Regions from separate parts of the Frateuria edaphi genome, predicted to be linked through region 2. Evidence: predicted binding sites of a transcription regulator. Region 2 holds the regulator's gene; each other region holds the start of a gene.
What was found. The regulator FliA, encoded in region 2, starts transcription of late flagellar genes. The targets are predictions, from matches to a motif close to TAAAGTTTNNCNNNCNNNGGCCGATAA.
Positions count from the first base shown of each region.

Region 1: LQ772_RS16195 (GGDEF domain-containing protein) is a predicted target of FliA. The motif match lies at 1,205-1,231, and genes of this name have one in related genera.
Region 3: LQ772_RS09585 (GGDEF domain-containing protein) is a predicted target of FliA. The motif match lies at 996-1,022, and genes of this name have one in related genera.

Region 1 covers NZ_CP088251.1:3,508,126-3,510,386, forward strand. Annotated here, with positions in the region: gene LQ772_RS16195 (GGDEF domain-containing protein) at 23-1,132, opposite strand; gene LQ772_RS16200 (hypothetical protein) at 1,331-1,498, shown strand; gene ubiA (4-hydroxybenzoate octaprenyltransferase) at 1,692-2,261, shown strand, end outside.
Region 2 covers NZ_CP088251.1:772,943-775,203, reverse strand. Annotated here, with positions in the region: gene LQ772_RS03480 (chemotaxis protein CheA) at 1-4, opposite strand, end outside; gene LQ772_RS03475 (protein phosphatase CheZ) at 20-661, opposite strand; gene LQ772_RS03470 (chemotaxis response regulator CheY) at 658-1,065, opposite strand; gene LQ772_RS03465 (RNA polymerase sigma factor FliA) at 1,114-1,920, opposite strand; gene LQ772_RS03460 (MinD/ParA family protein) at 1,922-2,261, opposite strand, start outside.
Region 3 covers NZ_CP088251.1:2,020,925-2,023,185, reverse strand. Annotated here, with positions in the region: gene LQ772_RS09585 (GGDEF domain-containing protein) at 1-945, opposite strand, end outside; gene LQ772_RS09580 (hypothetical protein) at 1,244-1,618, shown strand; gene LQ772_RS09575 (hypothetical protein) at 1,677-2,060, shown strand.

The DNA of each region.
Region 1 (2,261 bases), 1.0 Mb from region 2:
TGGACGTCCGCCGCCCGCCGGCTTAGAACAGGTCAATACTGCCGGTGCTCATCGACTCGGCCACCAGCGCACCCTGGCGGACCAGTTCCTCGTAGCCGTGGGTGCGGTTGCGGCCGTGCTCCTTGGCGAAGTACAGCGCCTTGTCGGCGCGGTCGATCACCGTCTCCGGGTAGTCGCCCATCGCGGCCAGCGCGTAGCCGACGCTGACGGTCACGTGGCCGACCTGCGGGAACAGGTAGCTCGCGACCCGCTCGCGGAAGCGCTCCAGCGCGCGGCGGGCCTCGGCCTCGTCGTGGCCGGCCAGCAGGATCACGAATTCCTCGCCGCCGAAGCGGAACAGCACGTCGCCCTGGCGGAAGCTGGCGCGCATCTGCTGCGCCAGCAGCAGGATCACCTCGTCGCCGTAGATGTGGCCGAAGGTGTCGTTGATCCGCTTGAAATGGTCGATGTCGAAGATCGCCAGCCATACGCCATCGGACGCGGCGCGCCCGGCGCGGCGTTCGTCTTTTTCCCTGGCCGCGCCCGGGCAGTGGAACAGCCGCTGCAGGTGGCGCTCGAAGGTGCGTCGGTTGTACAGGCCGGTCAGCTTGTCGCGTTCGCTCTCGTTGAGCAGGGTGATGTAGTTGGCGTAGATCCGCGCGAAGCCTTCGGCCAGTGCGTGGGCGCCGTCCAGCGGAGCATCCGATTCGAGCTGCAGCGCGCCCAGCGCGCGTCCTTCGTGCAGGATCGGCACGTATAGGCAATGGCCCTCGGCGTTCGCCTCGGCATGGCTTTGCTGCTGGTCCATGCAGTGCCAGACCGGGGCGAGCGCGGGATCGTCGGCGTCCGGCGCGCAGGCGCGCAGCGAGAACACGCCCTGCGCGTCGGCGGCACAACGCACCAGGCTTTCCACGTGCCGGCCGTCGACCGCGCGCTTGCACAGGACGACCGCGCGTGCCGGCGCCAGCTCGGCCAGCGACAGCGCCAGTCCGTGGTCGAGCGCGTCGATGTCGCGGTGATGGGTGAAGGCGGCCACCGAGTCGAGCAGGCGCGCCTGCGCCGGCGGCATGGGGCTTCGCAGCGTCGGCGCGGCCGCGGGCAGGATCCGCGCGGGCGCCGCATTCTGCGCAACGATGTCGTATGCCACGGACATACCCGGCCTCCTGCGGATAAAGGGGCGCTTGCCTTCCGGCCGTCGCTTGCACGACGGGTACCTTCGCTCGGGGTATCGGCCGCCACGGGGCGTGCTTGAGCGGCGTGTCCCGAACTGTGGCGCAGCACACCTTTTGCGCGCGCTTGACGGGTGTTGCGCAACGCTGGTGTCCCTCCATCCCCTCCTGGAGCCAGTGCCATGCCGAACAACCCCCAGCATCCCGAACCGCCGATCGCGCAGCCGGGCAAGCAGCGTCCGGAAGAGGAAATCCGCAACCCGGGCCACGCCAGCCCCGCCCGCGACGCCGACGCCGATCCACTCGGCAGCCCGCTGGACGAGAACGACCCGCTGGACCCGCTGCCCTGAGCCTTGCCTGAGTCTTCTCCCGGCCGGGTAGCCTTCGGGCGGACGAGGTTTGCGGGGAGAAAAGCGCCGTGCCGCCCAGATCCGGGCGAGGCGCCGGGCTAAACTGCCGCGCATGGCTCCTCCTCCCCGCAAGCGCCAGCGCCGCACGCCGCCGACCACGACGCGGCCGCGCCCCGCCGCACCCGTCCGCCCGATCCGTCCGGCCGACAGTTCGACGCGCGCCACGCGCGTGCTCGACCTGCTGCTGCGCCCGCTGCCGCCGCACTGGCGCGAAAACGCCGCCGACTATCTCGTGCTCACCCGCATGGATCGCCCGATCGGCGCGCTGCTGCTGCTGTGGCCGACCTGGTGGGCGCTGTGGCTGGCCGCCGGCGACTTCCCGCCGTGGGGCCCGCTGGTGATCTTCACCCTGGGCGTGTTCGCCATGCGCTCGGCGGGCTGCGCGATCAACGACTACGCCGACCGCAAGCTCGACCCACAGGTGGCGCGCACCGCCGGCCGGCCGATCGCCAGCGGCCGGGTCAGCCCGCGCGAGGCGCTGGTCGTGTTCGGCGCGTTGCTCGCGTTCGCCTTCGTGCTGGTGCTGTTCACCAACGCGCTGACGATCAAGCTGTCCTTCGCCGGCGCCGCGCTGGCGGCGATCTATCCGTTCACCAAGCGCTGGACCTACCTGCCGCAGGTCGTGCTGGGCGCGGCGTTCGGCTGGTCGATCCCGATGGCGTTCGCGGCGGTGACCAACACGGTGCCGCCGCTGGGCTGGCTG
Region 2 (2,261 bases):
CCATTCGCCTGGGACTCCCTTAGAAACCGAATTCGCTGAGCAGGCGGTCCGCCTCGTCCTGGCCGGAGATCTTCTCAACCACCGGCGGCGGCTCGCGGCCGGACAATGCACCGGTCAGGCGGACCAGCTCCAGCAGCGAGGACTCCACCGACTCGATGAAGTTGACCACCTTCTTGATGCGCTGGCCGGACAGATCCTGCCAGGACTGCGCCATCACCATGTCGTTGAGGCCCTCGCGGCATGCGCCTGCGAAGTTGCCGGCCTGGCGCGCCAGGTCCGCGACCGGGTCGCATGGTGCCGCCGAGGCGAGCACCTGCTCGGCGCTCTGCGCCAGCGCGTCGGCCTCGGGGCTCATGCGTTCGGCGAAATCGATGCTGCGATGGGCCGCCTGGGCGCTCATCTCCAGCACGTCGTTCAGGTGCTTGCGCACGTCGGCGACCTTGCCCGGCACACCTTCGTGCGCCAGGTCGTTGCCGAGCCGGCTGACCGCGCCATGCAGGTCGCGCGCGAGCAGGCCCAACGCCCGGAACAGGTGCTGCTCGCGCTGGCGCACCAGCGCATCGAGCGCGTGCTCGAAGGCCGCGCCATCTTCGCTGTTGAGCAGGTCCTGCAGCTCTTGCGGCAGCGCGGTTTCGTCGAAGGTGGAAAGCACGGCGCTCATGCGCTGGCTCCCGCGGCGGCCAGGCGCTCGAAGATCTTGGTGAGCTTCTCCTTCAGCGTGACCGCGTTGAACGGCTTGACGATGTAGCCGTTCACGCCCGCCTGGGCCGCGGCGATGATCTGGTCGCGGTTGTTCTCGGCGGTAACCATCAGCACCGGCAGGCCCTTGAGCGAGGGTTCGGCGCGGATCGCGCGCAACAGGTCGATGCCGGTCATGTTGGGCATGTTCCAGTCGGTCACGACCATGTCGAACGGCTGGCTTTTCAGCATGGTCAGCGCGTTGTTGCCGTCGTCGGCTTCCTGGATCAGCGTGTTGGTGAAACCCAGCTCCACCAGCAGGTTCCTGACGATGCGCCGCATGGTGGAGAAGTCGTCCACCACGAGGATTTTCATGTTCTTGTCCATTGGTTCCTCTGGTAGGAAATCGGGATTCGGGATCGGAAGTCGGAGGGGTCAGCGGGAAACGGAACGATCGGATGAAGCGCGGCGGCCCTTGCCTTTGCGGGTGCCGGTTTCCGACTCCCCCTGCACGTCGTCGCGCCAGTCGCCCATGCGCGCACGCAGCCGCACGATCGCCTGGCCGTGGATCTGGCACACGCGCGACTCGGTCACGCCGAGCACGGCGCCGATTTCCTTCAGGTTCAATTCCTGCTCGTAGTACAGCGACATCACCAGCTGCTCGCGCTCGGGCAGGCCGGAGATGCCGTCGATCAACGCCTGGCGCAGGCCGTCCTGCTCGATGCTCTCGGCCGGCCCCAGGGTGCCCTGGTCGACCACGTCGAAGGCTGGCGCGCCGTCGCCGTCGTCCGGCGCGGTGAGGCTGAGCAGGCGCGCGCTGGCGGCGTCGGCGAGAATCTGGTGGTAGTCCTCCGCGCTCACGCCGAGGCGCTTGATGACTTCGGCATCCTCGGCGTCGGCGCCGGTCTCGATCTCGATCTGGCGCACCACCTCGGCCACTTCGCGCACCTTGCGGTGCACCGAGCGGGGGGTCCAGTCTGTCTTGCGCAGCTCGTCGAGCATGGCGCCGCGGATGCGGATGCCGGCGTAGGTCTCGAAGCTGGCGGCGCGGTCGGTGGCGTAGTGCCGCGCGGCCTCGAGCAGGCCGATCATGCCGGACTGGATCAGGTCGCCCACGTCCACGCTGGGGGGAAGACGGCCCATCAGGTGATAGGCAATACGACGCACCAGTGGCGCGTGCTGGCGCACCAACTCATCTGCACTCTGTTTTTGCAGCTGGAGATATTCCGATGCCACGCTCATCTCACCACCCCGACGCCGTCACGGCCTGGCCACCGAAGAATGCGATGCGGTCCAGGCCCGCGCGCGCGGGTTCCTCCCAGTTATCGACCGCACCTGCCAATTGCTTGAATGCCTGCGACGAACGCGCCGCCGGCCACATGTCCACCACCGCGTTCTGGCGCCGGATGGCCTGCTTGAGCCGCTCGTCCTGCGGCACGAACCCGAAGAAATCCAGCACCACGTCCAGGAAGCGGTCGCTGACCTTGGCCAGCTTCTGGTGCAGCGCGCGGGCCTCGCCCAGGTTGCGCACCATGTTGGCGACGAAGCGGAAGCGGCGCACGCCAAAGTCGCGGGAGAGGACC
Region 3 (2,261 bases), 1.2 Mb from region 2:
GTGGGTGCGCTCGAGTACGCGGCGAGCCGCCTCGAGGTCGCAGGGCATCACCAGCACAAACTCCTCGCCTCCCCAGCGCCCGAGCACGTCGGAGCTGCGCAGTGTTTCGGACGCGCGCCGCGCGAACGCTTTCAACACCTCGTCGCCGGCCGCGTGCCCCAGCTCGTCGTTGACGGTCTTGAAGTGATCGATGTCGAGAATGGCAACGCAGAACGGCATGACGTGGCGGGCCGACAGTGCGACATGGTGTTCGAGCAGGCTGCGCATGGACCGGCGGTTGGCGATGCCGGTGAGCTCGTCGCTGACGGCCAATCGCTCCACTTCGGCCAGCGCGCGCGACAGGGCCTCGCGCTGGTCCCGCAGCTTCTGCCGCAGGTTTGAAAGGCGCGCGGCGATCACCGCCAGCGCCGGTAACACCACGATCAGCATCAGAACGTTGTTGATGTCCACGCGCAGCGGTGCCACCTCGCCCTGTGCCGGCACCCACTGGGGGTAGAGCGCGCGCGCCGCCACCGCCGCGACCAGGCTGGATACCGCCAGCACGGTCACCCAGGCGATCTCGCGCCACCGCAGCGTGAACGCGCCGAAGGCGAAGATCACCATGATCGGAAACAGCGCCGATGTGCGCATCGGACCGCAGATCAGGTAGCCCCAGTTCACGGCGATCACGCCCATCGAAAGCTGCCAGACCGTTACCGAGGGGTCGCGGAAACGTTCGGTCCAGCCGCTGCGCAAGGCCGCGTAACCGACAACCAGTACTGCGAGAACGAAGCCGAGCCAGAGCATGAGCGCGGACGTGTTCATCCAGCCCTGGCCCACGCCGGTGATCAGCAGCGTGGCGGCCCCGACATAGACTGCGCTGGCGATCAGCCACTGGACGAGCCGCAGTCGCCGTCGCGGGTCCCGGCCGCCCAGAACATCGAGCACTCTGGAATGCGCGCTCATGAAGTCATGGCGCCTCCTGGACGCGCATCCTTTCCACCTTTTCGCTGGGGTTATCGACCGAAGCAGGTGAATCTGGAGGTCACATCGGATAGGGGGCGGGGCGCCTGTCAAGACCGATGGCGCACCGGAGAACCCGAGGCATCGGGTCGCAGCCGCTTCGGCCCGTGCCATCGAATGAAAATCCGGTTGATGTCGATTTCGGACGATCCACTTTCGTCGTTCCCATGCGTGGTCGAGATGCCGCGCACCCAAGACCACGAATCGAGCCGAGAAGACGGCGCCACCTGGAGAGCAACGCATGTTCATCACTATCGCAAGGACGTCCGGAAGCGAGGAATGCGGCTCCCGCCTGGCCGTTCGGAGGCTGGAGAGAAGGGGCTCCACGGGAGGGCTTGCCGCCAGGCGGATCGCTCGCGTCGCGCTGGTCGCCTTCGCCCTGCTCGGTGCCGTTGCACAGGCGACCGGATCCTATCCCCGCATGGGCCCCGTCAAGGCCTACCTGATGGAGCGCGGCGAGGAAATCGCTTTGGCCCGGAGCGCCGCACCCGCTTCCATTTCCAGGGATGCGACGGTCCTGGTGCTGACACCCACCGGCTATGAAACGGCGGTCACCGGCACCAACGGATTCGTCTGGGGTAGCCCGGGGTTTCAGCGGTGCTCCGGACTGGCCTGAGCGATGGAATACGAAAATCCGCGCCGCCGGGTGCGACAACCCGCAGGCCGCGCGCAGCATGACGCCGATCGCCAAGCTCCGCACGGCGATGACCCTCGCAGGCCACTCCGACGCCGACATCGCCGACCGCATCAAGGTTGGCCTTCGCACCGGGCAAATCCCGCCGCTGGGCACAGGCGCCACGTGCTACATGATGTCGAAGTCATCCTATCTTTCCGACGAGAGCGGCCATGACATGGCCCACGTCATGTTCTACGTGCCATTGAAGGATGGCGATGACTGGGGCGCCAACGCGTCCGGTTCGCCTGTTTTTGGCGGGAACTACTGGTATTACACGCCGGCTCATCAAGTCGATGCCGCCAGGTTGCCGCCGCTGTCGGTTCTGCTGGTCGGCGTCGCCACCTGGTCTGATGGGACGCCTGCGGCGATGCCTCCGATGTAAGGCTGCGGTTGCATGACCTCGTAAGCGCATGCGTAGCGGATCCGGGTTTCCACGGCGCACGACAGGGTGAACCTCAATTGACGCGCCGTTCGGACGCATTCCGTCTTTCCCAGCGATCAGGTGTGCGTTTGCCGGCGCTTTCGATGTCTGCGATGGCATTGGGGAGTCGGGAAAAACGCCTCCTCTTTTCATCGACAGCGA